DNA from 4 places in the Streptomyces sp. TM32 genome. Region 1 is predicted to be linked to each of the others. Evidence: riboswitches for the same ligand, from Rfam matches in the RefSeq annotation. Region 1 holds a riboswitch; each other region holds the start of a gene.

The links. A riboswitch is a leader RNA that binds a small molecule or an ion and turns the genes downstream of it on or off. The one in region 1 is predicted to bind cyclic di-AMP.
Positions count from the first base shown of each region.
Region 2: it holds a riboswitch for cyclic di-AMP, as region 1 does, so the genes downstream of both, EST92_RS03895 (NlpC/P60 family protein) here and EST92_RS17605 (C40 family peptidase) in region 1, are expected to answer to the same signal.
Region 3: it holds a riboswitch for cyclic di-AMP, as region 1 does, so the genes downstream of both, EST92_RS14015 (M23 family metallopeptidase) here and EST92_RS17605 (C40 family peptidase) in region 1, are expected to answer to the same signal.
Region 4: it holds a riboswitch for cyclic di-AMP, as region 1 does, so the genes downstream of both, EST92_RS18125 (transglycosylase family protein) here and EST92_RS17605 (C40 family peptidase) in region 1, are expected to answer to the same signal.

Region 1 covers NZ_SDIG01000073.1:977-8,616, reverse strand. The annotation lists gene pcrA (DNA helicase PcrA) at 1-1,258, opposite strand, end outside; cyclic di-AMP (ydaO/yuaA leader) riboswitch at 1,544-1,728, shown strand; gene EST92_RS17605 (C40 family peptidase) at 1,736-2,872, shown strand; gene EST92_RS17600 (hypothetical protein) at 3,088-3,441, opposite strand; gene EST92_RS17595 (C40 family peptidase) at 3,767-4,900, shown strand; gene EST92_RS17590 (alpha/beta hydrolase-fold protein) at 5,042-6,166, opposite strand; gene EST92_RS17585 (response regulator transcription factor) at 6,360-7,073, opposite strand; gene EST92_RS17580 (ATP-binding protein) at 7,163-7,640, opposite strand, start outside.
Region 2 covers NZ_SDIG01000009.1:14,524-22,163, reverse strand. The annotation lists gene EST92_RS03930 (hypothetical protein) at 1-136, opposite strand, end outside; gene EST92_RS03925 (hypothetical protein) at 789-977, shown strand; gene EST92_RS03920 (cytochrome b N-terminal domain-containing protein) at 974-1,618, shown strand; gene EST92_RS03915 (hypothetical protein) at 1,615-2,571, shown strand; gene EST92_RS03905 (ATP-dependent Clp protease proteolytic subunit) at 3,486-4,121, shown strand; gene EST92_RS03900 (hypothetical protein) at 4,128-4,436, shown strand; cyclic di-AMP (ydaO/yuaA leader) riboswitch at 4,712-4,914, shown strand; gene EST92_RS03895 (NlpC/P60 family protein) at 4,919-5,392, shown strand; gene EST92_RS03890 (8-amino-7-oxononanoate synthase) at 5,512-6,726, opposite strand; gene bioB (biotin synthase BioB) at 6,883-7,640, shown strand, end outside.
Region 3 covers NZ_SDIG01000048.1:27,286-34,925, reverse strand. The annotation lists partial or broken gene EST92_RS14030 (GNAT family N-acetyltransferase) at 1-331, opposite strand, end outside; gene EST92_RS14025 (HPr family phosphocarrier protein) at 552-833, shown strand; gene EST92_RS14020 (GntR family transcriptional regulator) at 1,224-1,913, opposite strand; gene EST92_RS14015 (M23 family metallopeptidase) at 2,200-2,979, opposite strand; cyclic di-AMP (ydaO/yuaA leader) riboswitch at 2,992-3,148, opposite strand; gene EST92_RS14010 (pitrilysin family protein) at 3,357-4,739, opposite strand; gene EST92_RS14005 (pitrilysin family protein) at 4,778-6,118, opposite strand; gene EST92_RS14000 (DNA topoisomerase IV subunit A) at 6,407-7,640, shown strand, end outside.
Region 4 covers NZ_SDIG01000077.1:4,992-12,631, forward strand. The annotation lists gene EST92_RS18110 (LysR family transcriptional regulator) at 128-1,003, shown strand; gene EST92_RS18115 (cytochrome P450) at 1,170-2,471, shown strand; gene EST92_RS18120 (transglycosylase family protein) at 2,776-3,792, shown strand; cyclic di-AMP (ydaO/yuaA leader) riboswitch at 4,003-4,211, shown strand; gene EST92_RS18125 (transglycosylase family protein) at 4,219-4,884, shown strand; gene eno (phosphopyruvate hydratase) at 5,223-6,509, shown strand; gene EST92_RS18135 (septum formation initiator family protein) at 6,668-7,120, shown strand; gene EST92_RS18140 (DUF501 domain-containing protein) at 7,217-7,640, shown strand, end outside.

The sequences.
Region 1 (7,640 bases):
AGACGGCGACATCGCCGGCCCTGGCGTCCCCGGCGTCCGTCAGGCGGTCGATCTCGTCGGCGACGAACTGCGCCTCGTCGTGCTCGGTGTCGGCGACGTAGCCGGTGATCCCGGGGCCGCTGCCGGCGTCCGTCCAGAGGTTCTTGGGGCGGCGGTTCTCGTTGCGCTCGATGACGGCGTTGGCGGCGGACAGGATCGTCTGCGAGGAGCGGTAGTTCTGCTCCAGCAGGATCGTGGTCGCGTCGGGGTAGTCCTCCTCGAACTGGAGGATGTTGCGGATGGTGGCGCCGCGGAAGGCGTAGATCGACTGGTCGGCGTCACCGACGACGCACAGCTCGGCCGCGGATTCGGCGGGGCCGACCAGCTCGCGGACGAGGGTGTACTGGGCGTGGTTGGTGTCCTGGTACTCGTCGACGAGGACGTGGCGGAAGCGGCGGCGGTAGTGGTCGGCGACGTCGGGGAAGGCCTGGAGCAGATGGACCGTCGTCATGATGATGTCGTCGAAGTCCAGGGCGTTGGCCTCGCGCAGCCGCGCCTGGTACATCGCGTACGCCTCGGCCAGCGTCTTCTCGAAACCATCGGATGCCGTCCCGGCGAAGGTCTCCTCGTCGATGAGCTCGTTCTTGAGGTTGGAGATCTTCGCGCTGAAGGACTTGGGCGGGTAGCGCTTGGGGTCCAGATCAAGATCACGGCAGACCAGGGCCATCAGGCGCTTGGAGTCGGCGGCGTCGTAGATCGAGAAGGACGAGGTGAAGCCCAGCTTCTTGGACTCGCGGCGCAGGATGCGGACGCAGGCGCTGTGGAAGGTGGAGACCCACATGGCGTTCGCCCGGGGGCCGACGAGCTCCTCGACGCGCTCCTTCATCTCGCCCGCGGCCTTGTTGGTGAAGGTGATCGCGAGGATCTGGCCGGGGTGGACATGGCGCTCGGCCAGCAGATGAGCGATGCGGTGGGTGAGCACCCGGGTCTTGCCGGAGCCGGCGCCGGCGACGATCAGCAGCGGGCCGCCGGTGTGCACCACGGCGGCCTTCTGCTCGTCGTTGAGCCCTTCGAGCAGCGTGGCGGGATCGACGGCGGGGCGGGCGGCGCCGTCGCGGTAGTACGTCTCCCGGGGGCCGGGCGCGTCGTATTTCCCGCCGAAGAGGTCGTCGGGGATCTCCTCGGGGGCCGGCTCGTGCTCGTCCTCGGGAGGCGGCGGGGGCTCCTCGCCCTTGTGGCCGAGGTCCGCCAGGAAGCTGTCGTCAAAGAGGCTGCTCATCGCCCACCGAGTCTAGGCCGCCGCACTGACAGCCCGCCGCGGAGTGCCGATTGTCGGCGGAATTCGGGGCTCGACGGCGGTGCGCAGATCAGCGTGCCGGGTCCGGGGCGGCCGGGCCGGCGCCTCGTCTACCCGAATCCGACATCTGCCACAACAACCCCCGGATCGCGTTCAGGTCACAAAAAGGTTTCGGGCATATCGAACATCAGCCTTCACAGGAGCCACACGAGTTGGCTAACGTCCTCGCTCAGGCGGCCCGCCTCCCCGCGTACGACAGCGTCCGCACGAGCCGCCGCGCCGAGTCCGGCCCTGCCCCACGGCACCCGGAGCCGGGGACCCACCAGCACCACCGGGGTGAATCGGTCCGTACGGCCGCCTCAGGCGGACGTCAGGACCGTAGGGCAAGCCTTCCGTCATCGACACCGCCCGAACCCGACAGCTAACCCGGTAGGCGGTCCACGGAAGGAGTTGCCGGCCTTGGCGTCCCATCGCAAGCCGCGCACCAGCGTCCTCGCCTCGCCCGGAGGCCGCCGCACGGCTGCCGGGCTCACCACCGCAGCCCTCGCGTCGGTCACCCTGCTCTCGCAGTCCGCCGACGCGGCTCCCCGAGCGCCCAAGCCCACCATCGAAGAGGTCAAGAAGAAGGTCGACGACCTCTACCACCAGGCCGAGCTGGCCACCGAGAAGTACAACGGGGCCAAGGAGCGCGCCGACGCACAGCGCCACACCGTCGACGGCCTGCTCGATGCCGCCGCCAAGCGCGCCGAGCAGATGAACCGCTCCCGGCACCAGCTGGGCATGTTCGCCTCGGCGCAGTACCGCACCGGCGGGATGAACCCGACGGCGCAGCTGATGCTCGCCAAGGACCCGCAGCAGTTCTTCGACCGCAGCCATCTCATGGAGCGGCTGACCAGCCGGGAGAAGCAGGCCGTCACCGACTACCAGGAGCAGGCGGCCGCCGCGGCGCGCCAGCGGGCCTCGGCGACCGACAGCCTGGAGCGTCTGCAGAAGTCCCAGGCCTCCCTCAAGGAGTCCAAGCGCTCCGTCCAGGACAAGCTGTCCGAGGCCCGTCAGCTGCTGTCCCGGCTGACCGCCCAGGAGAAGGCGCGGCTGGCCGAGCTGGAGCGCCAGAAGGAGGCGGCCGCCAAGCGCAAGGCCGAGGAAGAGGCGCGCAGGCAGCAGGAGCGCGAGCGCCAGCGGCAGCAGACGGGTGGTGGTTCGACGGGCGGCCAGACCGGTGGCAGCTCGACCGGCGACTCGTCCTCCACCAAGGCCGAGAAGGCGCTCGCGTTCGCCCGCGCCCAGATCGGCAAGCCGTACGTCTGGGGCGCCACCGGACCCAGCTCCTACGACTGCTCGGGGCTGACGCAGGCGGCGTGGAAGGCGGCCGGCGTCACGCTGCCGCGGACCACCTGGGACCAGGTCAAGGTCGGCCAGCGGGTGGCCACCAAGGATCTGCAACCCGGTGACCTGGTCTTCTTCTTCGACGACATCAGCCACGTCGGGATGTACATAGGCGGCGGCAAGATGATCCACGCCCCGCACCCGGGCGCCAGCGTCCGGGAGGAGTCGATCTACTACATGCCGATCTACGGGAGCGTCCGCCCGGGCTGAGGCCCGGCGCCCGATGCTCCCCCACCGAACCACCCCCCACGGCCACCCCCCACACGCCACCGCGCGGCCATCGCCTCCGGATCCGGAGTGCGAGGACCGCGCGGTGTGCTGTTTCGGGGCGGGGGCCCGCCGGCGCCCTTGGGGCGGTGGTCCGCTTGCGCCCTTGGGGCGGTGGTCCGCTTGCACCCTTGGGGGCGGTGGTCCGCTTGCGCCGCTCAGGTCCAGAGCACCGCGATGAAGATGTTGGCCACGGTCAGCGCCCCGACCGCGCCGAAGAGCGGCTTGGCGACCGTCTCCTCGTCCCGCTTGACGTAGACCAGCGCCAGGATCACCACCAGCACGGCCATCTTGATGCCGATCTTGATGGTGTTGACGTGGTGGCCCTCGGCCTGGTTGAGGCCGACCAGCGCGACGCCGGTGACCAGCATCGTCAGCGCGCCGTGCAGCATGGCCGGCACGAAGCGGGCGGTGCCCGCGCCCATCGCCTTCATCTGGGTCAGGAAGCCGCCGAGCAGGGCGGCGATGCCGATGATGTGCAGGCCGACGAAGAGATTGATTACTACGTCCATAGTGCGGGATCGTAGCCGCCGCATAGCACGGCCCCGCGGGCAGGGCGCCCACAATCGTCGCTTCGGTCATGCCGGACCGGTACCGGCCGTGCAGCCGCCGACGGCACGGTCATCCGCACACCGGCACCGGTCGAAAGCGAACAATGCCGGGCAAGTGGGCTCCCTGGCGCGACACCCAGGCTTAGCGTCCTCCTCCAGGCGGTCGACTCCCCGCCTTCGCCGGCCCCCCACCGGCGTCCTGTCGGCCGCCCCGCCGCGAGGTGCGGCGGCGGTTCGTGGCCCCCGTTACGGACCGCTGCCGGCCCCGCGGCTCGAAGGGAAGGAAGTGACGGCCACCGTGGCCTCGCACCGCAAGCCCAGGCAGCATCCGCTCGCCTCGCTGACCGGCGGCACACGCACCGCCCGTACCGCCGCCACGCTGGCACTCGCGGGTGCCGCCACCGCCACCGTCTTCGACGGCACCGGCCAGGCCGCATCCCCGCTCACCCCCGCCCAGGTCAAGGGCCGGATCAACGCGCTGTACCAGGAGGCAGAGGTGGCCACGCAGAACTACAACGGTGCGAAGGAAGCCGCCGGCACCGCACGCCAGGAGCTGAGCAGGCTGCAGGACGAGGCCGCCCGCCGGACCCGGAAGCTCAACGCCGCCCGCACCGAGCTGGGGGCCGTGGCCGCGAGCCAGTACCGCTCCGGCGGGGTGGACCCGACCGTACGACTGCTGCTGTCCGCGGACCCGCAGCGCTATCTGGACGGCGCCGCGGTGCTGGAGCGTGCGGGCAGTCATCAGGCGACCGCGGTGGCCGGTTACGCGCGCCGGCTCGGCAGCGTACGGCAGGTCCGGCAGCGGGCCGAGGAGACCGCGGAGCGGCTGGCGGCCACCGAGGCCACGCTGAAGAAGCACCGGGTCACGGTCGTCCACAAGCTGGACGCCGCCGAGCAGTTGCTGAACCGGCTGACCGCCGAGCAGCGGCAGCGGATGGCGGCACGGGACGGTGTCGGTACGGACGGTGTCGGTACGACCCGTACGGCACGTGCGGACCGGGGGGCGCGCGCGGACGGCCCCCTCGACGGGATCACCCACGGCCCAGGGGCCGCCGCGGACGCCGCCCCCAACCCCCGTGCCGCGCGGGCCGTTTCCTTCGCCTACGCCGCCCTGGGCAAGCCGTACGTCTGGGGCGCGACCGGACCCTCCGCGTACGACTGCTCGGGACTGACCCAGGCCGCCTGGAAGTCCGGCGGCGTCGCCCTGCCTCGGACCACCTACACCCAGATCAGCTCCGGACCGCGGATCGACCGGTCCCAACTCGCCCCCGGTGACCTGGTGTTCTTCTACTCCGGCATCAGCCATGTGGGGCTCTACATCGGGGGCGGCAAGATGATCCACGCACCGCACCCGGGGGCGCCTGTACGGATCGCGCCGATCGACCAGATGCCGTTCGCGGCGGCTACCCGGCCGGCTTAGGACGGGCCGGGGTGGGCCGGCCGGGACCGTCGGCGGCGGCCGTACCGGCTCAGGAGTGCCGGCGCCCGCCCGCCCGGTTCAGGTACCGACTCAGGTCCCGACTCAGGGGCTTGAGCGCGGGACCTGAACCGGGCGGAGGGCTCACGCCCGGAGGTACATCCCCAGCCAGCGGAAGATCTCCGGTACCTGATGGCGCCACACCACCATGGTGTGACCGCCCGCGTTCGCCGGGATCAGCTGGACGGTCACCGTCGTCGGACGCTTCGCGAGCTGGCGCAGACCGATGCCGGCCTGGTAGCCGTCGCCCGCCGCGCCCGACACGTACAGCGCGGACCGCGGCGGCTTCCCTGCCGCGTTGGCGGACTTCAGGATGTGCAGCGGATTGGACTCGATGCGCAGCTTGGGGTCCTTGCCGGCGAGTGAATCGCGTTCCAGCGCCGGGTCGTTGTAGCCGGACATGGCGACCCCGGCGCGGTAGCGGTCCGGGTGGGACAGCGCGAGCTTGGCGGCGCAGTGCGCGCCGGCCGAGTAGCCGGCCAGGGCCCAGGAGTCCGGCTTGTCGCCGGCCCGGAAGTTGTCGATGACCATCTTGCGTACGTCGACGGTCAGCCAGCTGTCGGCGTTGACCTGCCCGGGGACGTTGACGCATCCGGTGTCCGCGCCGGCGAGGAGATCGGTGCGCGGCGCCACCAGGATGGCCGGCTTGACCTGGCCGCTCTGCATCAGCGGCTGGAGCTGTTCGGCCACGTGGATCGAGCCGAACCAGGACTTCGCCGAGCCGGGGTAGCCGGGCAGCAGCTCGACCACCGGGAACTTCTTGTTCTTGTAGGCCGGGTCGTTGTACTGCGGCGGCAGCCAGACGTACACCTCGCCGACGACCCCGGATATCCGGCCCTTGAGGTCGGTCATCTGCACACCGGGGCCCACCTTGGGGTCGTCGGCCGGGCGGAACCGCTGTATCTGCTTGGGCTCGTTCTTGATCTGCTGGCCGCCCATGCCGTCGGGGCCGAGGTCCCGGGCCGCCGCGACATGGCTGTCGGTGCCGAGCAGATCGCCCCAGGTGTCGTAGAGGTTGTTGGCGTTGTTGACCAGGACGAAGACCACGGTGATGGCCGTGGCCTGGGCGAACAACAGCATCAACAGCCGTGCGAGGCCGCGCACCAGGGGCGGCCCGGCTATCCGCCCCCACAGGGCGAGCGGCAGCACAACGGCCACAATCAACAGCGTGATCGAGGTGAGAAAGAAGGGCGTGCCCGTCAGGCTCATCGGGTCTCGCTTCCAGGACAGCTACGCGAAGGATTGGGGATGGTTCCGGCCCCGCCTTCGGCAGTGAGCCTCTCCGCGCCGTTAGATGGCGATCCGCGTCGTCCTGGTTGCCCGTCTTTGGTGCTTCTTTACACCCCCGTCACACCCGCCTCCGTCGTCCGCCGCTCCTCGACTCCCGCGCCGGGCCCGCAGGTCAGACCAGTCGCCGGGCCGCCGCCCAGCGCGTCAGCTCATGGCGGTTGGAGAGCTGGAGCTTGCGCAGCACCGCGGAGACATGGGACTCGACCGTCTTCACGGAGATGAACAGCTGCTTGGCGATCTCCTTGTACGCATAGCCGCGGGCGATCAGCCGGAGGACCTCCCGCTCGCGCTGGGTGAGGCGGTCGAGGTCCTCGTCGATCGGCGGGGCGTCCGTCGAGGCGAAGGCGTCCAGGACGAAGCCGGCCAGCCGCGGCGAGAAGACCGCGTCGCCGTCGGCGACCCGGAAGATCGCGTCGACCAGGTCCGTGCCCGTGATCGTTTTGGTGACGTAGCCGCGGGCGCCGCCGCGGATGACGCCGATGACGTCCTCGGCCGCGTCGGAGACGGAGAGCGCGAGGAAGCGGACCGGGCGCTCGGCGTCGGCCATCATCGCGGCGCTGCGGCGCAGCACCTCGACGCCGCCGCCCCCGGGGAGGTGGACGTCCAGGAGGACGACCTCGGGGCGGGTGGTGGTGATGACCGTGACCGCCTGGTCGACATCGGCGGCCTCGCCGACCACCTCGACGCCGGTGCGCCCCGTCTCGCCGATCTCGGCCTGCACGCCGGTACGGAACATCCGGTGGTCGTCGACCAGCACGACCCGTACGGTCCGGTCCCCGGCCGCCCCGCCGGCGGCCACGTCCTGCTGTGCGCCCTCGCTGGTCATCTCTTCCGCCCGTCCTTCGGTGTCTGCCCCGTCATCATCCCGTGCGCCGGCCCGCGGTGTCGCCACCGGCCGCCCGCGGCCCGGCGCCGTCATGCGTCGTGCTCCTGCGCCGCGCGTTCCATTTCCAGCTCGACGACGGTGCCGCCCTCGGGAGCGGAGCGCAGCCGGGCCGTCCCGCCGTTGCGCTCCATCCGTCCGATGATGGACTCCCGTACGCCCATCCGGTCCTCGGGGACCGCGTCCAGGTCGAATCCGGGGCCGCGGTCGCGCACCGAGACGAAGACCGTGCGGCCCTCCACCTCGGCGAACACCTGCACCGCGCCGCCCTCGCCACCGTACTTGGCGGCATTGACCATCGCCTCGCGTGCGGCCTGCATCTGGGCGCCGAGCGCCTCGTCCAGCGGGCAGTCACCGACGACCACGACCTCGATGGGGACGCCGTGGTGGTCCTCGACCTCGGCCGCCGCCTTGCGGACCGCCTCCGCCACGGTGGCCGGCTCCTCGTCCTCCTCCTTGCCGCGGCCCTCGGGCTTGTAGAGCCAGGCGCGCAGTTCGCGCTCCTGGGCA
Region 2 (7,640 bases), on a different contig from region 1:
GTCCGCCGCCGTGGGCCCCGTCCGTGCGGCATCCCGGGCCGGTCACATCGAATTCCACGTCCAGCACGCCCTCGACAGCTCGCACCAGGCGCGCAACCACCGGGACGAGTGAAGTGTCCCGAACCTGCCCACGCAGCGGGACGGCGACGTTGGTGACAGTGACCCGCAGATCCCGGGTCGGTGCCGCGAACAGGGCGCCGAGGATGTCCCGGCGGACTTCCTGGCAGAACCCGTGTCGTCACTACGTCCCGCCGATCGCGATCGGCTCACATGCCACGAACGGGACGGCCGATGATGCGTGCCACTGGTCCCGACCCGGCTTCGACGCCAACCCTTCCGGCAGCCCGACGCACCTCGTCGCGTCACTGGCAGGTCGCCGGCGGAGATCTCGACGCGGTGCCCGGCGGCGAAGATCTCGCGTGCCTGGCGGATGGCGGCGCGAGCCGGGGACGAGCAGGACGACGGCGTCGGCGGCGCGGGCGGCATAAGTACCCCGGGAACACCAGCACCGCACCGCGGCGGTCCTCGGCGCTCTCATTCGGCTCCACCCGCTCCTGTCGGCCGCGTGGCCGACGGGACATGGCCTGCACCCTCATCTGCTACCGACGACTCGCCGCATGAGATGAGCTGTTGGCGCAGGTCCCACCGGATGAGCAAGGAAGGGATACGCCGCGGACCGGGCAGCTCTTGCGCGATTGAGCCGTTCAGGCCAGGGTCCGGCCGGGTCAGCAGGCCGAGGGTCCGACAAGGCGCTCTACTTGCTCTCGGACTTCGAGGGGAGCCGGCCCATGACACTACATCCGCACTCCGTCGAGCGCGTGCTTTTCGCGCCCATCGATCTCAACGGGACTGGGCGCTACGTCCACTGGGGAGTGGTGCAGTTGTCCGTCGCCAACCTCGTGGTCATCGGGGTGATGCTGGTCGTCTTCGTGGCGGCCCTGCTCCTGCCCTTCCCCCGAGGGCGAGGTCGACGATGAGCGAGGGAGGAGGAGGCTGGACCGGAGCGGTCCGGCGGCGGGCGGTGCGGGCACTGCCCCCGGACAAGCTGCTGCCGGACACCCAGCCCGCGTACATGGCCTCGTGGATCTACGTCTTCGGTGTGCTCACCGTGGCCGCGCTCATCGTCGTCCTGCTCACCGGCGGGGTGCTGGCCCTGAAGGGGCCCGCATGGTGGCACGTCTCGGGGACCGGCAGGTACGTGAACGGCCTGCACCTGTGGAGCGTCGAGCTGTTCATGTTCTTCATGGTGATCCACCTGTGGGGCAAGTTCTTCATGGCCGCCTGGCGCGGTCGGCGGGCGCTGACCTGGGTCACCGGTGCGGTGTGTTTCTTCGCCTCGATCGGCACGGCCTTCACCGGCTACCTGGTCCAGCAGAACTTCGACTCCCAGTGGATCGCCGGGCAGGCCAAGGACGGGCTCAACTCGGTCGGCATCGGCGCGTTCTTCAACGTGCTGGACTTCGGCCAGATGCTGATGTGGCACATCGTCCTGCTGCCTTTCGCCCTCGGCCTGCTGACGGCCTGGCACATCCTGCTGGTCCGGCTGCGCGGGATCGTGCCGCCGATCGACGCCGCGCCGGTTCCCGCGAAGGGGCCCACGCAGGAGGCAGCGCAATGACCCGACGCGCCGGCAAGCGCGCCGTGCCGGACCCGGCCGCTTTCCCCACCAGGCCCTACGACCTGGTCAAGGAGTTCACGATCGCACTGGTGGTGGTCGCGCTGCTCACCGCGGGCCTGGCCGCCGTCTTCTCCTCGCCCGACGTCAAGCCGGTGACGCTGGCCTCCTGGTCGAGGGCCGACGGCGCCGACTTCACGGCGACCGCCGTGTCCGAGCTCGGCGGCACCAGCGGCACGGCCCAGTACGGGCCGCCGTACAATCACACGCCGGGCGCGGCGCAGAAACTCGGGCCGGTTGGGCTGCAGAGCGCCGCGGGGGTCCGCGTCCCGGTGGACACGGCAAACGATTTCGTGCTGCGTCCACTGCGCAATGCCCCCGAACCACCCGCCGTCAGCGCGGGCCTCGCCGCCTGGACCGCCGCTCCGGCGGCCCGGCGCCAGGCATGGACCTCGGCCTACTCCGACGCCCTCGCCAAGGCCGGCGGTGGCGTCCCCACGAAGGGCGATTACGGCCCGGTCCCCGTCCTCACCACACGTCTCCTCGGTCTGGCCCGCAGCGGCGCACTGGATGGCGAACTCCAGGCGGAGGGCAAGTTCTACCAGACCGACTACACCCGTCCGCTGCTCTTCCTCTCCGATGGTTCCTACCTGGAGTCCCGTGCCCGTGCCGAGCACCTCGGCGGCGACCAATGGGGGATGATGAACGAGACCGGGAACTACCCGGGCCAGGCGTGGCTGTGGCTCTACACTTTCTGGTATCAGATCGAACCCTTCAAGTCCTCCGGCAACGCCGACGCACTGATCTGGGGCCTGATGGCGCTGCTCAGCGTGGGCCTGATGCTCGTGCCTTTCATCCCCGGAGTGCGATCCGTACCGCGCTGGACGCGGGTGCACCGGTTGGTCTGGCGCACGTACTACCGCGAACAAGCTGCGGAACGGGACCGGCAGGAGTGATCCTCGCTCTCCGACGTACGCTCGCTGCGGGTGGTTGCACCGCTTGTGTGAGGGCGAGGGTGGCGGGATCGACGGGCGGGAAGCCGGTCTCGGGCGGCCGTTCCGCTGGCGCGCGCGCCACAGCCGGGCCGGTGCGGCGGGATGCCCAGCAAGGCACCTGTGGTGGAAGGCCACGCCGGTCTCGGACCGGGCCAACTCGCGGTGCACATCGACCAGTTGGGTGTATGGCTCGTCGAGGGCGCCGCGGGCCCCGGTAGGCGCAGTCGACGTCGTGGCCCGTGACGGCCTCGATGCGGTCAATCGAGCAGGGAAACCGCACGCCGGACGGGTGCCGTCGCAGGGTCAGGGCGCACAAGGCGCGTAAACCTCAACTCATCGGGCCTGGTGGCGGGAGCGGCCGTGCGCCGGGCGGGGCAGGCCCAGCATGGCGGAGGGCAGCGGGCTCGGTCTCGGCACGGCAGTGCGGGTCGTCAGCTGCGGGGAGCAGGCGCGGGCTGCGTGGGCGCGGGCGCTGAGCGGGCGGCATGCCCTCCCCGAGCGATGGAGCTTCACCCTGAGTCCGACCTGCGACATCGATTTCGATGCGGTGTAGTTCCGTGCGGTGAGGGCGAACTTGCGACAGGTCGCCGGCTCGCCACCCCAGCCGGTGAACAGCGCCTGGCCACCGGCTCGGTCGGGGGATCCGCAGGGCGGCGTCCTTGGATACCCGCGGGCGGTCCATCTCGTCGATCGAGCGCTCGACGACCCGCCCGGTCATCCGAAGGGTCTCCACCTCGTGCCACAGCTCCGAGACATCCGCCCTCAGCGAACAGTTGAAACAGCCTCTGACCTGGGACTTGTAGCTGGTCACCAGAATCTGCTCTCATTCCTACGGATGTACGTCCTGTACATTTATTACGGAGAGAGGAGCACGCATGCTGCCACCGACGGCCCGCTATGTCCTTCCGGAGTTCACCGAGCGCACCTCCCAGGGCACGCGCACCATGGACCCGTACTCCAAGCTGCTCAGCGAGCGCATCATCTTCCTGGGCACCCCGGTCGACGACGCGTCCGCCAACGATGTGATGGCGCAGCTCGTCCACCTCGAACACGCCGCGCCCGAGCAGGACATCTCGCTCTACATCAACTCCCCCGGCGGCTCGCTCACCGCGATGACCGCCATCTACGACACGATGAACTTCGTCTCGTGCGACGTGCAGACCGTCTGCCTGGGGCAGGCTGCCTCCGCCGCCGCGGTGCTGTTGGCCGCCGGCGCCCCCGGAAAGCGGCTGGCGCTGCCCGGCGCCCGGGTGCTGATCCATCAGCCGTCGCTCCATGAGCCGATCCAGGGCCAGGCCACCGATCTGCAGATCCAGGCGGAGGAACTGCTGCGCACCCGCGAGATGTTGGAGGAGATGCTCGCGCGGCACACCGGCCAGCCCCGCGAGCGGATCGCCGCCGACATCGAGCGCGACAAGATCTTCGACGCCCACGCCGCCCAGGAGTACGGCCTGATCGACGGCCTCACCCGGCACCGCAAGCAGTCGGCACGCCCCCTCGTTGCGCGGTGACGCCGGATGCTGCCCCCCGAACTCCCGCCACTGCCCGCCCTCACACGTGCCGAGGGTGAGTTGATCGACCGCTATCTGGAGGTGCTCGATCTGCTGGGCCGTATCAACCCGGCCCGCGGCGGCGGCACCTACAGCGGGCTGCGTGCGGCCCAGGCACTGGTCGGCACGGCTGCCGGACTGCGGGACGCGCTGACGCTGATGCACCAACGCGGCGAGAGCGAACTGCACCACGACACGCTGGCACGGGCGCTGCGGGTGCTGGACGGCGAACGGCGGGCCGGGCTCGTCGCCGTGCCGCCGCCCGCGGAGCGTTGACGCGACACGCGGCAGGGCTGCCCATACGGCGTAGCGCGCACACCCGTTGCGAACCACCCCCGAATTGCCGGTTCATCCGGAATTTCTCGGGTCCCGGATGTTTCGCTCCTGGTCCGGGGCGCGCGACAGCCGGGACCCTGACACCTTGAGGAACAAATCCCACCATTCAGGCCAAATGTGACCCATCTCACATACGGCATTTTCAGCTCGGAGTTTGGGCGCCGGGTGCGTGAGGATCCCTTCGACGACAAGACCCCGCCACAGCGACGGGGCGGTCCGGACGGGCGCCTAATCCCGCCGCCGTCCGGATGTCCGGTCGACGTTCTTGGATCGGCGGGAGCGGAGGACCCGAGCAGGACGGGGTCCACGGCCTTCACGGGCCGGCGGACTCCTTGGGGTGAAGCCGTACGCACGGCCGGGCATCTTCGCCTGCCCGAACCCGACAGGTCTTCCTTCGCAGGCGGCTGACGAAGGGTTTGCGCATGACTGTGCGCATGCATACGCCGAATCTGCTGGCGCGCGCCGGCACCGTCACCGCTCTGACACTCGTCACGCTCGGCGGGACGACCATCACCCCGGGAACCACCGGGGGCGCCGAAGCCGCATCCGTGTCCGCACACGCGCTGCGGGTCGCCGCCTCCAAGCGGGGCTCCCCGTACCAGTACGGGGCCCAAGGGCCGGACGCCTTCGACTGTTCCGGGCTGACGCTGTACTCGTTCCTGCGTGCCGGCCGGGCCCTGCCCCGTACGGCCGCCGCGCAGTACAGCCGCACCCGGCATGTCCCGTCCGGCGCCCGGCGACGCGGCGACCTGGTCTTCTTCCATTCGGCCAACGGCATTTACCACGTGGGCATCTACGCCGGGAACGGCCGGATGTGGCACGCCCCCAAGGCCGGGAGCACGGTGCGACTGGAACGGATCTGGAGCCCCGGGGTCTGGTACGGGCGGGTGCGCTGACCTGCGCGCTCGTCCTACAAGCCGTCAAGTACCGGCGGTGGTGGGCCAGGTGGCCGACCTGGCCGACCGGTCGGGCCGCACGTGCCGTTCGTCGGACAAGCGCTGCTGCGCGCCCCGGGTCAGACAGCCGGCGCCGTGGCCAGGATCGTGCCGACCGCCGCGTCGATCTGGTCGTCCGTCAGGTCCGCGCGGGCGGTCAGCCGCAGCCGGGAGATCCCGTCGGGAACGGACGGGGGCCGGAAGCAGCCGACGACGAGTCCGGCCGCGCGGCAGTCGGCGGCCCAGCCGACCGCCGCCTCCGGTGAGGGGGCGCGTACCGAGACCACCGCGGCGTCCGGCCGCACCGCGACCAGACCCGCCGCGGTGAGCCGCTCGTGCAGCTTCCGTGCGACCTGCCCGGCCCGGGCGGCGCGCTGGGGTTCACGGCCCAGCAGCCGCAGCGCGGCGAGCGCGCCGCCGGCCGCCGCCGGGGCGAGACCGGTGTCGAAGATGAACGACCGGGCGGTGTTGACCAGGTGCTCGATGACCCGGGCCGGGCCGAGGACCGCACCGCCCTGGGAGCCCAGCGACTTGGAGAGCGTCACGGTGGTCACCACATCGGCGTCACCGGCGAGCCCGGCCGCCCACAGCGCGCCGCGACCGCCCTCGCCGAGGACGCCCAGGCCGTGTGCGTCATCGACGAGCAGGGCGGCGGCCCGCATTCGGCAGACCTCGGCGAGGGCGGGGAGCGGGGCGGCGTCACCGTCGACCGAGAACACCGAGTCGGTCACGGCGAGTGCCCGGCCGTCATGACCGCTCAGCGCGGCGCCTACGGCCTTGGGGTCGGCATGCGGGACCACTTCGGTGCGGGCCCGGGAGAGCCGGCAGCCGTCGATGAGGGAGGCGTGGTTGCCCGCGTCGGAGACGACCAGGGTGCCGGCGGCGGTGAGCGCGGTGACCGCGGCGAGATTGGCGGTATAACCGGACGACAACACCAAAGCGGCCTCGAAGCCGCAGAAAGCGGCGAGTTCCGCCTCCAGCCGGGCATGCAGTTCGGTGCTGCCGGTCACCAGCCGGGAGCCGGTGGCGCCCGCGCCCCAGCGGTGTGCGGCCGCCGCCGCGCCACGGGTGACCTCGGGATGCCGGGCGAGTCCGAGGTAGTCGTTGCCGGCCAGGTCGAGCAGCGGGTGGTCGGCCGGGCGGGGACGCAGGGTGCGGGTGAGTCCGGCGCGCCGGCGCGCGTCGCGGGCTTCATCCAGCCAGTCGAAGGCGGCTCCGTGGGGCGGCCGGCGGGGCCCGGCGGGGGCGGCCGGCGAGCCCTCGCGGAGCAGCGTGGGGGCGGAGTCCTGCGGCATCGGCGTCCTTCGTCCGTGGGCCTCGATTGTGGGCTGTTGCTAGACGTTAGCGGTCGTTCCGAGGGCCCACAGTGTGGCGATACACACACCTCCATCCTGGGTCGTTGTGGGAATCCTCCTTGGCCGGGGGCGGTGCCGTACGCCAGGATCAACGCCATGGACCTGCTGAGCACACTGGTGGACAAGGGACTGCGGCGCGAGTTGCCGACCCGCGAAGAGGCGCTGGCCGTACTGGCGACCTCCGATGACGAACTGCTCGATGTCGTGGCCGCGGCCGGAAAGGTGCGCCGCCAGTGGTTCGGGCGGCGGGTCAAACTCAACTATCTCGTCAACCTCAAGTCGGGCCTGTGCCCCGAGGACTGCTCGTACTGTTCCCAGCGGCTGGGGTCGAAGGCGGAGATTCTCAAGTACACCTGGCTCAAGCCGGATGACGCCTCCAAGGCGGCTGCGGCAGGGGTCGCCGGCGGCGCCAAGCGGGTCTGTCTGGTGGCCAGCGGCCGCGGCCCCACGGACAAGGACGTGGACCGCGTCTCGGAGACGATCTCCACCATCAAGGAGCAGAACGAGGGAATCGAGGTGTGCGCCTGCCTCGGTCTGCTCTCCGAGGGCCAGGCCGACCGACTGCACGCGGCGGGCGCCGACGCGTACAACCACAACCTCAACACCTCGGAAGCCACATACGGCGACATCTGCACCACGCACGACTTCTCGGACCGGGTCTCCACCGTCCAGCAGGCCCAGGCGGCCGGAATGTCCGCCTGTTCCGGGCTGATCGCCGGGATGGGGGAGAGCGACGCCGATCTCGTCGATGTGGTCTTCGCGCTGCGCGAGCTGGACCCCGACTCCGTCCCGGTGAACTTCCTGATCCCGTTCGAGGGCACCCCGCTCGGCAAGGAGTGGAACCTCACCCCGCA
Region 3 (7,640 bases), on a different contig from region 1:
GGTCGTCCTCGGGGTCCTGCGCGGGCAATCCCTGGTCGTTGATCCGGTCGTAGCGGACGGTGGCGATGAACTCGCCGCCGACCGTCGCCGCGAGCCCGACCCGGTCGACGTAGTCGTGGTGGGTGAAACGGTGCACGTCGCGGTCGGACAGGCGCGGGTAGGGCGCGAAGAAGCGGTAGTACTTCGACTCGTCCGAGACCTGTTCGTAGAACGAGACCAGCCGCTCGGCGTCGTCGGGGGTGATGGGGCGGATCCGCGCCGTGCCGCCGTCACGCAGCACCACGTCTGCTTCCCAGTGGGTCGGGTACGCGTGGTCCTGCGACTTGTGCATGCGGACAGCGTACGACCGGGCACCGACAACGGGCGGCGCGCGTACGCTCGGGATGCAGAGCCGGCCGGGGCTGCCGTCGAGTCCGTACGGCACGGCCCGGCCGGCCGGGCCTCCCTTGGGGATCAGGGGCGGCGAAGGCCAGGACGAACATCTGGTGGAGCACGTCCGGCACCGTGAGAGACTGGTCTAGACAACAGTCACGACTTTGAAGGGCAACACCATGGCAGAGCGCCGCGTCAATGTCGGTTGGGCCGAGGGCCTGCACGCCCGCCCCGCGTCGATCTTCGTCCGTGCGGCCACCGCCTCCGGCGTCCCGATAACGATCGCCAAGGCCGATGGCAACCCCGTGAACGCCGCCTCCATGCTCGCGGTCCTGGGCCTGGGCGCCCAGGGCGGCGAGGAGATCGTGCTGGCCTCCGACGCCGAGGGCGCCGAGGCTGCGCTCGACCGCCTGGCCAAGCTCGTCGCCGAGGGTCTCGAGGAGCTCCCCGAGACCGTCTGAGCCCCTCGGGCTCTGCTGTATGCGGCGGCCCCGCCGCGGCAACCGGTCACCGGTTGCCGCGGCGGGGCCGTTTCACTGCGCCCTGAGTCCGAGGCGGGGCAACGGTGTGCGCGGTCGCCGCGCGCGCATGACCGCGTGGGTGCACCGGAATTCCCCGGCCGCCCGGAAATCCGGGAGGGGCGAGAAATAGTGCGCACCCTCAGGCATGGCATTCCGGTGCCGTAAAGCGCGCACCATTCGCCATCCGCGGCGCCGAATAATGGGCATCCGAATACCGACGGAATACGCGCCGGAGAGGGAAGCTCACTTCGCCGCACCGAAACCCGTTCCATACGTCCCACACTTCCCGACTTCTTCGCGTGTGGGACTTCTTTGTATACGGGACGGTTGTTAAGGGCGGACGCGCACCGTGTTGACGGGCGGTTTCGGATCCCTCACCCCGGTCTTGAGCGGGCGCCGCAGCCGGTACACCGGAAGCGAGCGCTCGACATGGGCCGCCATCAGGGCACGCGCCCGCTCCGCGTCCCCCCGGGCCACCGCGTCCAGCACGGCGCCGTGTTCGTCCCACGACTCGCCGGCCCGGGCCGGCGGCTCCACCGCGTACATCCACTCGATCTTGCGCCGCAGCTGGGTCAGCAGCGCCGTCAGGCTGGGGCTGCCGACCGCCTGGGCCAACGTCTCGTGGAACCAGTCGTCCAGTTGCTGCAGGTCCGCCGGATTGCCGTGACGGGCCCGCTCGCGGCCGAGGCGTACCAGACCACGGAGCACCTTGAGGTGGGCGGGACTGCGGCGGGCGGCCGCGCGGGCGGCGCCCAGCGGCTCCAACAGGGCGCGGACGTCCAGGAGATCGGCGGCCTCCTGTTCGGTCGGCTCGGCGACACAGGCCCCCGCGTGGTGGCGGGTGGTGACGAAGCCCTCGGACTGCAGGGTCCGCAGCGCCTCACGGATGGGCACTCTGGAAACGCCGTAACGGGCCGCGAGGATCTCCTCGATCAGCCGGCTCCCCGGTGCCAGCGCACCGGAGACAATGTCGTCGCGAATCGCTGTGCACACCGCATGCGCGGAAATATGGCCTCGCATCTTCCGAGCCTCCGCCGTAATCCCCTGGAAACGCCGCCGGTCGGCGGCTTTTCCGTGACTCTATTCGACCGGAGGGGATTTTCCGACGGGCACCGAATATTCATGGATATTTTTGGCCGGAAGTCGCGGGCGAGCCGGCCTCGCCTCCGGTGCACTCCCGCGCCCGGCAGCCGCGCCTCCGACATACCGCGCCGCACGCGCCGAAGCCCCGGTCGCAGGACCGGGGCTTCGGGAGGACGCGGTGCGAGGCACTCCCTCCCTGGCGGCGGGGCCGGCGAGCGGGAGGTCAGACGTTGACGCCGTGCGCGCGCAGGTAGGAGATCGGGTCGATGTCCGAGCCGTAGTCGGGGCCGGTACGGGCCTCGAAGTGCAGATGCGGGCCGGTGACGTTGCCGGTGGCACCCGAGAGGGCGATCTGCTGACCGCGGGTGACCTTCTGGCCGACCGAGACGGCGAACGAGGACAGGTGACCGTACTGGGTGTACGTACCGTCGTTCATCTTGATCACGACGTTGTTGCCGTACGAGCCGCCCCAGCCCGCCTCGACGACGGTGCCCGCACCGACGGCATGGACGCTGGTGCCGGAGGCGGCGTGGAAGTCGATGCCGGTGTGGCTGCCCGAGGACCACAGACTGCTCGACGCCTTGTACCCGGTGGAGACGTAGGAGTCGGCGACCGGCGCGACAAAGGTGTTCAGACGCTTGCGCTCGGCGTCGCGGGCGGCGCGCACCTTGGCCTTGTGGACGGCCTCGGCGCGCCGCTTGGCCTCGTCGGCCTGCTTCTTCGCCAGGGCTTCGGCCTTCGCCTGCGCGGCGGCGGACTCCGCGGCGGCGCGCTGCGCGTCGGCCTGGGCCGCGACGTGGCCGGCGACCTCGTCACCCAGCACGACGGCCCGCTGCAGGCCGGTGTCATGGGCGGGTGCCGCGTCCGTGGCAGCCAGCGCCGGCGAGGCCACGGAGGCGACCACACCACCGGCCGCAAGGGTGGCTATGCCGGCGACCTTGCGGGGCGTCCGGGCAGGGCGGTCGGCGCGGCGGTGTTTCCCGGTGGCACGGATGAACGCCATGTACGGGCTTGTCCTTTCCCTCCTTCTCGCCTACCGGGTTAGCTGACGGGTTCGGAGCAGGAAGGTCTCCTACGGGCTCCTCGGGAGAGGAGTCCGATTCACCCCAAGGGACGTGTGGGTCCCCGGCTCCCCTGGCTCGCGCCGTACGGGGACTCGGCGATGACTGCCCGGTGCCACTGTTGTGGCGGACTTGTGACGAACAGCCGGACCGACGCTAAACGGGGCCACTTTCCCTGGGCAAACAGATGCCGTTTTTTGTGCGGGATGCCACAAGAACCGGCACAACCAGCCGTAAGAAAACGGACATACAGCGGCTCCCGTGGCCAGTGGGTGCCACGGGAGCCGCTTTGTCGATATATGACCTTCCGTCACGCGGACTAGCCGCTGACGACCGTCACCTCGCCGATGCCCAGCCCCTTGACCGGCTCGGCGATCTGCGCCGCGTCACCCACGAGGACCGTCACCAGCCGGTCCACCGGGAAGGCGCTGACCGCCGCCGCGGTCGCCTCGACCGTGCCGGTCTCCGCGAGGCGGGCGTACAACTGCGCCTGGAAGTCGTCCGGGAGTTGCTGCTCCACCTGGTCGGCCAGCGTGCCCGCAACGGCCGCCGCGGTCTCGTACTTCAGCGGCGCGACCCCGACGAGGTTCTGCACGGCGACATCCCGCTCGTCGTCGGTCAGTCCCTCTGCCGCGAGGGTGCGCAGCACCTTCCACAGGTCTTCGAGCGCCGGGACGGTGGAGGCGGTGTCCACCGAGCCGCTGATGGCGAGCAGCGCGGCACCCGTGGCGCCCTCGGGGGACGTGGGGGCGGTGGAACGGAGCACCTGACCGAACGCACGCACCCCGTAGGTGTAGCCCTTCTCCTCCCGCAGCACACGGTCCAGACGGGAGGTGAGGGTGCCGCCCAGGCAGTACGTGCCGAGGACCTGCGCGGGCCACACCCGGTCGTGCCGGTCGGAGCCGATCCGGCCGATGAGCAGCTGCGTCTGGACGGCGCCGGGGCGGTCCACGACCACCACGCGGCCGGTGTCGTCGGCGACGATCGGCGCGGCCTTCAGCGGCTCGGCCGTCGAGCCGCTCCAGGCGCCGAGCGTGTCGGCGAGCGCCGCGTCCAGGTCGACGCCGGTGAAGTCACCGACGATGACGGCGGTGGCCGTGGCGGGCCGTACATGGGCGTCGTAGAAGGCGCGGACGGCCGCGGCGTCGATGCGCGCGACGGTCTCCTCGGTGCCCTGGCGCGGGCGCGACATGCGGGCCGTGGCCGGGAACAGCTCCTTGGACAGCGCCATCGCGGCGCGCCTGGCCGGGTTGGCGAGCTCGTGCGGGATCTCGTCGAGGCGGTTGCGGACCAGCCGCTCGACCTCGCTCTCCGGGAACGCGGGGGCGCGCAGCGCGTCGGCGAGCAGGCCGAGCGCGCGGTGCAGCCGGGAGGCCGGCACCTCCAGGGAGACCCGTACACCGGGGTGGTCGGCGTGCGCGTCCAGGGTGGCGCCGCAGCGCTCCAGCTCGGCGGCGAACTCCTCCGCGTCGTGCTTGTCGGTGCCCTCGGACAGCGCCCGCGCCATGATCGTGGCGACGCCGTCCAGGCCCTCGGGTTCGGCGTCCAGCGGGGCGACGAGGTTGATCTCGACGGCGACGACCTGCTGACCGGGGCGGTGGCTGGTCAGGAGGGTGAGGCCGTTGGGCAGTTGGCTGCGGTCGGGCGCCGGGAAGGCCCACGGCTTGGGCGCGCCGCCCCGGGGCTGCGGGTGGAAGTCCATCGTGCTCACAGGGGTGTCGGCGTGGGTGGTGGCGTCGCTCACTGGTCCGCCTGCCCTTCCTCGGTGTCGGCGGCGTCGTTCGACTCGGTCGGCTCGTAGACCAGCACCGCGCGGTTGTCGGGGCGCAGCCGGGCCTTGGCGACCGCCTGCACCTCCTCGGGGGTGATGTCCAGGACGCGCTGGACGGCGCTCAGCGCGAGCTGGGGGTCGCCGAACAACACGGCGAAGCGGCACAGTTCGTCGGCGCGCCCGCTGACCGTGGCGAGCCGGTCCAGCCATTCACGCTCCAGCTGCGCCTGCGCGCGCTCCATCTCCTCCGGGGTCGGCCCCTCGGCGGCGAAGCGGGCCAGCTCCTCGTCGACCGCGCGCTCGATGTCGGGGACCTCCACACCGCCGGACGTCTTCACGTCCAGCCAGCCCAGCGAGGGCGCGCCGACCAGCCGCAGCAGGCCGAAGCCGGCGGCCACCGCGCTGCGGTCGCGGCGCACCAGCCGGTTGTACAGTCGGGAGGACTCGCCGCCGCCCAGTACGGTCAGCGCGAGGTCCGCGGCGTCCGCCTCACGGGTGCCGTCGTGCGGCAGACGGTAGGCGGCCATCAGGGCGCGGGAGGGCACGTCCTCCTCGACGACCTCCCGCAGCTGGCCGCCGATGACGTCGGGCAGCGTGCCGTCGCGCGGCGGCTGCTTGCCGTCGTGCGAGGGGATCGAGCCGAAGTACTTCTCCACCCAGGCCAGGGTCTGCGCGGGGTCGATGTCACCGACGACCGACAGGACGGCGTTGTTGGGTGCGTAATACGTACGGAAGAACGCCCGCGCGTCCTCCAGGGAGGCCGCATCGAGGTCGGCCATCGACCCGATGGGGGTGTGGTGGTACGGGTGGCCCTCCGGGTACGCCATGGCCGTCAGCTTCTCGAAGGCCGTGCCGTAGGGGACGTTGTCGTAGCGCTGGCGGCGTTCGTTCTTGACGACGTCGCGCTGGTTCTCCAGGGACTCGTCGTCCAACGCGGTCAGCAGCGAGCCCATCCGGTCCGCCTCCAGCCAGAGCGCGAGCTCCAGCTCATGGGCGGGCATGGTCTCGAAGTAGTTGGTGCGCTCGAAGCTCGTGGTGCCGTTGAGCGAACCGCCGGCGCCCTGCACCAGCTCGAAGTGGCCGTTGCCCGTCACCTGCGCGGAGCCCTGGAACATCAGGTGCTCGAAGAGGTGAGCCAGGCCCGTACGGCCCTTGACCTCGTGGCGGGAGCCGACGTCGTACCACAGGCAGACCGCTGCAACCGGGGTCAGGTGGTCTTCGGAGAGCACCACGCGCAGCCCGTTGGCCAGCCGGTGCTCGGTCGCTGTCAGGCCGCCGGACCCGGCTTGTTCTGTGGCCGTGTGACCCATGGGCATGTACGTCCCTTCGATCCGCTTGCGAGGAAGTTCTGTCACTGTATGCAAGCGCGTCGGCATCTGGCGAAGTTCCCGGGTGACCGGCCCCGTGCGTGCGCCCCGCGTGACTTCCGCGGGAGCCGAAGGGGGAGTCGCGGTCGGCGTTGTCAGTGCGGCGGTCCACAATGGTCCGCGTCAGACTCAGAGATATGCGCGGGCTGATCCCCCGCCCGGTTGACCCGACGGGTTGACCGATGCTTTCCGACATCGGCAGTAGACGCAGCAGAAGGAGCCGCAGCCGCGATGGCCCGCCGCAGCACGAAGACCCCGCCGCCGGACGACTTCGAGGAGAGGATCCTCGACATCGACGTCGTCGACGAGATGCAGGGTTCCTTCCTCGAGTACGCGTATTCGGTCATCTACTCGCGCGCCCTGCCGGACGCCCGCGACGGTCTCAAGCCCGTGCACCGCCGCATCCTCTACCAGATGAACGAGATGGGTCTGCGGCCCGACCGCGGCTACGTCAAGTGCGCCCGGGTCGTCGGCGAGGTGATGGGTAAGCTCCACCCGCACGGCGACGCGTCCATCTACGACGCGCTGGTGCGCATGGCGCAGCCGTTCTCGATGCGGGTGCCGCTGGTGGACGGCCACGGCAACTTCGGCTCGCTGGGCAATGACGACCCGCCCGCCGCGATGCGGTACACCGAGTGCCGGATGGCGTCCGCGACGTCCTTGATGACGGAGTCCATCGACGAGGACACCGTCGACTTCGCACCGAACTACGACGGCCAGGAGCAGGAGCCGGTCGCCCTCCCGGCGGCGTATCCGAACCTCCTCGTCAACGGCGCGTCCGGCATCGCCGTCGGTATGGCGACGAACATGCCGCCGCACAATCTGGGCGAGGTCATCGCCGCGGCCCGCCATCTGATCAAGCATCCGAACGCCGATCTCGACACCCTGATGCGGTTCGTGCCGGGGCCCGATCTGCCGACGGGCGGCCGGATCGTAGGGCTCGACGGCGTACGGGACGCGTACGAGAAGGGCCGCGGCACCTTCAAGATCCGCGCGACGGCCACGGTCGAGACCGTCACCGCCCGCCGGAAGGGGCTGGTGGTCACCGAACTGCCCTTCACGGTCGGCCCCGAGAAGGTCATCTCCAAGATCAAGGACCTGGTCGGCTCGAAGAAGCTGCAGGGCATCGCCGACGTCAAGGACCTCACCGACCGCGAGCACGGCCTGCGGCTGGTGATCGAGGTCAAGAACGGCTTCAACCCCGAGGCCGTCCTGGAGCAGCTCTACAAGCTCACGCCGATGGAGGAGTCCTTCGGTATCAACAACGTCGCGCTGGTGGACGGCCAGCCGCTGACGCTGGGCCTCAAGGAGCTGCTGGAGGTCTATGTCGACCACCGCTTCAACGTGGTGCGCCGGCGCAGCGAGTTCCGGCGCAGCAAGCGGCGCGACCGTCTTCACCTGGTCGAGGGCCTGCTGACGGCCCTGGTGGACATCGACGAGGTCATCCGCCTCATCCGCTCCAGCG
Region 4 (7,640 bases), on a different contig from region 1:
CTGTGCGCCCGCGGCCACGGTGGCGGCGGACACTCCCCACCCTGGGCGACGCACATCAATGAGTCCAACACATCGTTTTCATCGGAAACATCTCGAAATGAGATGGGTGTGGCCTAGGGTCGATGGTGTGGAGCTGCAACAGATGCGTTATGTGGTGGCGGTGGCAGAGACCGGCGGGTTCACCCGCGCCGCCGAGCGCTGCCATGTGGTGCAGTCCGCGCTCAGCCATCAGATCGCCCGGCTGGAGAAGGAGCTCGGCGCCCGGCTCTTCGAGCGGACCAGCCGCAGCGTCCGGCTGACCGCCGCGGGTGAGGCCTTCGTCCCGGTCGCCCGGCAGGCGCTCCAGGCGGCCGAGCGGGCCCGCGCCGAGGTCGCGGCGGCCACGGGTGAGGTGCGCGGCCGGCTGGCGGTGGGGGCGATCTCCACCGTCGGGGCCGTCGATCTCGCCCGTGAGCTGGGCGATTTCCACACCCGGTATCCGCAGGTGCAGATCAGCCTGCTGATGGACATGACCGAACCGCTCGTGGAGAGCGTGCGCGACGGTGCGCTGGACGTCGCCTTCATCGGGATGGTGCCCACCGCGCGGACCACCGGCGTACGGGAGAAGGAGCTGGCACGCAGCGAGCTGGTCGCGGTGGTGCCGCCGGATCATCCGCTGGCCGGGCGGGAGTGGACCACGCTGGCGCGGGTGGCGCGGGAGAACTTCGTGGACTACATGGCGGGATCGGCGGCCCGCCGGCAGCGCGACGACGCGTTCCGTGCGGCGGGCCTCGACTCGGAGGTGGCGTTCGAGGTGACCTCGGTCGAGTTCCTGGCGCAGTTGGTGCGCGCCGGTCTGGGCATCGGCATGGTCCCCGAGCCCACCGCCTCCGGGCTGCCCGGCCTGCGCGCCGTACGGGTGCGGCCGGCGCCCGAGCGGACCGAGCGGGTGGTGTGGAGCGCCCAGGGACCGTCGCCGGCGGCGCTGGCGTTCCTGTCGGCGCTCGGGGTGGACCCGGAGTAGGGGACGGGCCTGCGGGGTCCGGACCGGTGCGCGGGCGCGCGGTGCCGCGCGCACCGGTTACGGTCGGAAGGTGCCCCACCAGTCCCACCAGTCCCACCGGCCCGGCCCGCGGCAGGTCACCGCCGCCGACGCCCCGGCCGGCTGCCCGGCCGCAGCGTCCGCCGAGATCGCCGCCGAGGCTGCTGCCCAGCCCCTCCCCGAGTCCGTCCCCGAGCTGTTCACCTGGGAGTTCGCCGCCGATCCGTACCCGGCGTACGCCTGGCTGCGGGAGCATGCGCCGGTGCACCGGACCCGACTGCCCAGCGGCGTCGAGGCCTGGCTGGTGACCCGCTACACCGAGGCGCGGCAGGCGCTGGCCGACGGCCGGCTGTCCAAGAACCCGGTCCACCACAGCGAGTCCGCGCACGGCAAGGGCAAGATCGGCATCCCGGGGGAGCGCAGCGCCAACCTGATGACGCACCTGCTCAACATCGACCCCCCGGACCACACCCGGCTGCGCCGGCTGGTCTCCAAGGCGTTCACCCCGCGCCGGGTCGCCGCCTTCGCGCCGCGGGTCCAGGAGCTGACCGACCGGCTGATCGACGCCATGATCGCCAAACCGGGCGGCGCCGGGCGCGGTGCGGCCGATCTGATCCACGAGTTCGCGTTCCCGCTGCCCATCTACGCGATCTGCGATCTGCTGGGCGTCCCGCGCGAGGACCAGGACGACTTCCGCGACTGGGCGGGCATGATGATCCGGCACGGCAAGGGACCGCGCGGTGGCGTCGCCCGTTCCGTGAAGAAGATGCGCGGCTATCTCGCCGAGTTGATCCACCGCAAGCGCGAGACCCTCGGGGCCACCGCCGAGCCCGACGAGGACCTGATCTCCGCGCTGATCCGCGCCTCCGACCACGGCGAGCACCTCACCGAGAACGAGGTCGCCGCGATGGCCTTCATCCTGCTCTTCGCCGGCTTCGAGACCACCGTCAACCTCATCGGCAACGGCATCTACGCGCTGCTGCGCCACCCCGCCCAGCGCGAGCTGCTGCAGAAGTCGATCGAGGCGGGCGACCTGGACCTGCTCGGCACCGCCCTCGAGGAACTGCTGCGCTACGACGGCCCCGTGGAGCTGGCGACCTGGCGGTTCGCGACCGAGGAGCTGACGCTGGGCGGGCAGCGGATCGCCGCGGGCGACCCGGTCCTGGTGGTGCTGGCCGCCGCCGACCGCGACCCGGAGCGCTTCGACGAGCCGGACGTCCTCGACCTGACCCGGCGGGACAACCAGCATCTGGGCTACGGGCACGGCATCCACTACTGCCTGGGCGCGCCGCTCGCCCGGCTCGAAGGACAGACCGCCCTCGCCACGCTGTTGACCCGGCTTCCGGACCTCCGGCTCGCCGCCGAACCCGACGACCTGCGCTGGCGCGGCGGGCTCATCATGCGCGGACTGCGGTCGCTGCCGGTGGAGTTCACCGCCGAGCGCTCCTGACCAGCGGCAAGGGCATATTTGACAGCGCGTCAGCCGCGTGACCATTGCGTGATCTGCGCTACACCGGCTTGTGACTACTCGTGACCCCGGCTACCTTTCGATCGACGATCGACAGGCTTCATTCGATCGGCCGAAGCGGGGGCGCGGTCAACCGGTGTAACGGTGCTGCCCTGCCCGCCCCGGCCGGAAGCCCGTCGGACCACTCGTCCGACAACTCCACCGCGCGAAAGGCATCCGCATGCGTTCCGGGACCGGCCGACACCGTCGCCCCCGTCAGGCACCGGCCATCTTTGTCACGGCGGGAGTGACCGGCGCCGGCATCGCCCTGCCGCTGCTCGGCGCGAGCGGCGCCCACGCCGCCGACACCACGACCTGGGACAAGGTCGCCCAGTGCGAGAGCGCCGGGGTGTGGAGCGCGGCCTCGGACAACGGCTACTACGGCGGCCTCCAGCTGACCCAGGAGATGTGGGACAACTACGGCGGCTCGGCCTATGCCTCGCGCCCCGACCTCGCCAGCCGCGCCCAGCAGATCGCGGTGGCCGAGTCGATCCTCGACCACCGGGGCCCGGACGTCTGGAGCAGCTGCGCACAGAGCGCCGGGCTGACCCGGGACGGCCGTGCGCCGGAGGTCAACCCCGGCAGCACCAGCACCCCGGAGCCCGACCCGTCCGACGGGTCCGACTCCCCGGACCCTTGGGACCAGCCCGGATCCTCCGGCATGCACGACGGCTCGGACGCCACGGGCACGCAGGACGAGCCGGGCGACGACCCGGGTGGCCGGTCGTCCGACGAGTCGACCGGGTCGACGCCCTCGTCCGACGCGCCGGACCCCGGCCGCGCCGACCACCGGCCCGGCACGTCCGACCGGTCCGACGGCGCGCCGTCCGGCGGCCGGCACGAGGACCCCGCGTCCGGCAACCGGGACGAGGACCCCTCGCCGTCCGCCGACCCGTCCGACGGCGGCAGCCGCCCGGACACCTCCGGCACGCCGCAGGAGCGGCCCGCACCGGGCAGGCACCGCGGCGGTGCGGACGACGAAGCCGGTCAGAGCAGCGGTCAGGGCCGGCAGGGCGACGAGGGCGGCGGCCGGGGCGCCGGCGGCCGGCATGCCTCGCGCGGCGGCGACGCGCACCGTACGGGCCCGGCGGCCGACGGCGACTACACCGTGCGGCCGGGTGACAGCCTGTCAGCCATCGCCACGGCCCACCGGCTGCCCGGCGGCTGGACCGCGCTCTACGACCGCAACGAGGGCGTGATCGGCTCCGACGCGGACCTGATCCAGCCCGGCCAGGTGCTCGATCTCGGGCAGAACGCGGGCTAGTTCATCCCCTTTCGCCCCCTTTGGTGAAAGTGAGACAAGGGTCTCGTTGACCTCAGGGGGCCCGGAACCGTCCACCCTCGCCGCACCTGCCCCCACCTGCGGAGATGTGCCCCACTCGTGATCGGAATCGGGCAACTTGGTTCAGATGGTGGGGTTTGAACACCAAGGGGGTTGCTGCTTAACGTCAGGACCGCTCGCCAAAGCGGGCCCTCCGGTCACACGCCGAATCCTGCCGGTGATCGGGGGCAGTTGACGCGCAAGCGCCGTAGGCAGGAGCGGGGGAACCAAGGTAGGTGCCGGCCCCGCCCGTGAAAGCGGGCGACCGGCTTGGGGTGAAGCCAGATGCGGAAGCGCATACGGCCGGGCCACTCACAGCCCGAACCCGACAGCTCACCTCGTAGGCGTCGGTGAGGAAACGAACGAACCATGCTGATCAACAAAGGCAAGCACAGTCGTCCCTCCAAGGCCGTCCGCGTCGCCACCCTCGCCGGTATCGCCGGTGCTGCCGTGGCCGTCCCGCTGATGGGCGCCACCTCCGCCTCCGCCGCCTCCGTCAGCACCTGGGACAAGGTCGCCCAGTGCGAGTCCGGCGGCAACTGGTCGATCAACACCGGTAACGGCTACTACGGTGGCCTGCAGTTCACCAACTCCAGCTGGGCCGCCGCCGGCGGTACCAAGTACGCGCCGCGCGCCGACCTGGCCTCCAAGAGCCAGCAGATCGCCGCCGCCGAGAAGCTCCTCGCCATCCAGGGGCCGGGCGCCTGGACCTGCGCCGGTGCCGGCAACCTGACCGCCGGCGGCCCCGCCGCGAACGTCGACACCTCCGGCTCCTCGGCGCAGACCAAGTCCGCCCCGCAGCAGGACACCAAGACCGAGGCCAAGAAGGCCCCGGCCGCCCCCGAGAAGCGCGCCTCGCGCTCCACCGAGCGCAAGTCCATGGGCCACGGCAACTACACCGTGAAGGCGGGCGACACCCTCGCCAAGATCGCCAAGGCGCACGGCACCAGCTGGAAGTCGGTCTACGAGGCCAACAAGTCGGTCATCGGCGGCAACCCGAACCTGATCCTTCCGGGCCAGAAGCTCAACGTCTGAGCCACCTCCTCACCGGAACTCCGGCAGGCCCGAGCGGCGGGCCCGCTTCCTCCGTGAGACAGCCCCGCCCGGCGCGCCGTTCCCCCAGCGCGCCGCGGCGGGGTTTCTCACACCCGGGGTCGCGCCCGGGTGAGATCCGCTGCGACCGCACGCCGGTGACCGGCCGCGATCCACACCTTGTCCCGGTTGGCGAACAAGGGCCCAAAGGTCCTGTGAACTGGGCCTTTGGGCTCTTCATTCCGCAATTCCGTCCCACGGAGCGGGCCAAGGGCAGGCGGACGCGCCCGGGGCCGTTAGGCTCATGCAGCAGAACGCCAGACACCCACGAAGGAGACAACGTGCCGTCGATCGACGTCGTCGTAGCCCGCGAAATTCTCGACTCGCGAGGTAATCCCACGGTCGAGGTCGAGGTCGGCCTCGACGACGGCAGCACCGGCCGTGCCGCCGTGCCGTCCGGCGCCTCCACCGGTGCCTTCGAGGCCATCGAGCTTCGTGACGGCGACCCGAACCGTTACCTCGGCAAGGGCGTGGAGAAGGCCGTCCTGGCCGTCATCGAGCAGATCGGCCCGGAGCTCGTCGGCTACGACGCGACCGAGCAGCGGCTGATCGACCAGGCGATGTTCGACCTGGACGCCACCGACAACAAGGGCTCGCTCGGCGCCAACGCCATCCTCGGCGTCTCCCTCGCCGTCGCGCACGCCGCCTCCGAGGCCAGCGACCTCCCGCTGTTCCGCTACCTGGGCGGCCCGAACGCGCACGTCCTGCCCGTCCCGATGATGAACATCCTGAACGGCGGCTCGCACGCCGACTCCAACGTGGACATCCAGGAGTTCATGATCGCCCCGATCGGCGCCGAGTCCTTCTCCGAGGCGCTGCGCTGGGGCGCCGAGGTCTACCACACCCTCAAGAAGGTCCTGAAGGAGCGCGGCCTGTCCACCGGTCTCGGTGACGAGGGTGGCTTCGCCCCGAACCTGGGCTCCAACCGTGAGGCCCTCGACCTCATCCTGGAGGCCATCAAGCAGGCCGGTTACGCCCCCGGCCAGGACATCGCGCTCGCGCTGGACGTCGCCGCCTCCGAGTTCTACAAGGACGGCAAGTACCAGTTCGAGGGCAAGGACCGCTCGGCCGCCGAGATGACCGAGTACTACGAGGAGCTGGTGGCGGCCTACCCGCTGGTCTCCATCGAGGACCCGCTGTTCGAGGACGACTGGGCCGGCTGGAAGGTCATCACCGACAAGCTCGGCGCCAAGGTGCAGCTCGTCGGCGACGACCTGTTCGTCACCAACCCCGAGCGCCTCGCCCGCGGCATCGAGGAGGGCTCCGCCAACGCGCTGCTGGTGAAGGTCAACCAGATCGGCTCGCTGACCGAGACCCTGGACGCCGTCGAGCTGGCCCAGCGCAACGGCTTCAAGTGCATGATGTCGCACCGCTCCGGTGAGACCGAGGACGTCACCATCGCCGACCTCGCCGTCGCCACCAACTGCGGCCAGATCAAGACCGGCGCCCCGGCCCGCTCCGAGCGCGTCGCCAAGTACAACCAGCTGCTGCGCATCGAGGAGATCCTCGACGACGCCGCCGTCTACGCCGGCCGCTCCGCCTTCCCGCGGTTCCGTCACGGCAGCTGACCCACGGCGGCCCGCCGCCCCGGCCGACCGGGGCGGCAAGGGCTGATCGGGCGAGACAACCGCCCAGCACCCCGTACGTCCCCGGCAACGGTCCCGTACCGTTGCCGGGGACGCGTCTGCTTCAGCAGTCAGGCGTCCGTCAGTGAAGGGGAGACGACGTGCCCGCGGACCGGTTCTCGACCGCGACCCGACTCAAGGCGCTCGGCGAGCAGGCCGCCGCCCGCGTCTACCGCGCCCGCCCGCCCCGCCGCAACCGCCTCACCGGCCGCGCCGCCCTGCTGGCCCTGGTGATGTGCTCGCTGGTCGTCGCCCTCGCCTATCCGATAAGGCAGTACGTCTCCCAGCGCTCCGACATCGCCGAGCAGCGCCGCAAGGCCCAGGACGCCGGCGCCGCCCTGGAGCGGCTGCGCGAGCGGAAGGCCCGCTGGCAGGACCCGGAGTACGTGCGCCAGCAGGCCCGCCGGCACCTTCACTACGTCATGCCGGGCGAGACCGGATACCTCGTCCAGGACGGCTCCGGCACCGGCTCCGCACCGAAGGGGCCGCAGGCCGCACAGCCCCCCTGGTACGAGAATCTCTGGGACGCCGTCGACTCGGCCGACAAGCGGTAGGGCCGGGCCCGTACCGCCGGCGGGCGCCGGCCCGTACTGTCGGACGCAGGACGGCCCGCCCGCCCCTGCTCACCACTCACCTCACCGAAAGCGCACATGGACACCCCCCCGCCCCAGACCGAGCCCACCGAGCCCACCGCCGCGGACATCGCCGCCTTCAAGCAGCAGCTCGGCCGCCCGCCCCGCGGGCTGCGCGCCATCGCGCACCGCTGCCCCTGCGGCCAGCCGGATGTCGTCGAGACGGCGCCGCGCCTGGAGGACGGCACGCCCTTCCCCACGCTCTACTACCTCACCTGCCCGCGCGCGGCCTCCGCGATCGGCACGCTGGAGGCCAACGGCGTGATGAAGGAGATGTCCGAGCGGCTGGCCACCGACCCGGAACTGGCCGCCGCCTACCGGGCGGCCCACGAGGACTACATCCGGCGGCGGGACGCGATCGAGGTGCTCCAGGGCTTCCCGAGCGCCGGCGGGATGCCCGATCGGGTCAAGTGCCTGCACGTCCTCGTCGGCCACTCGCTGG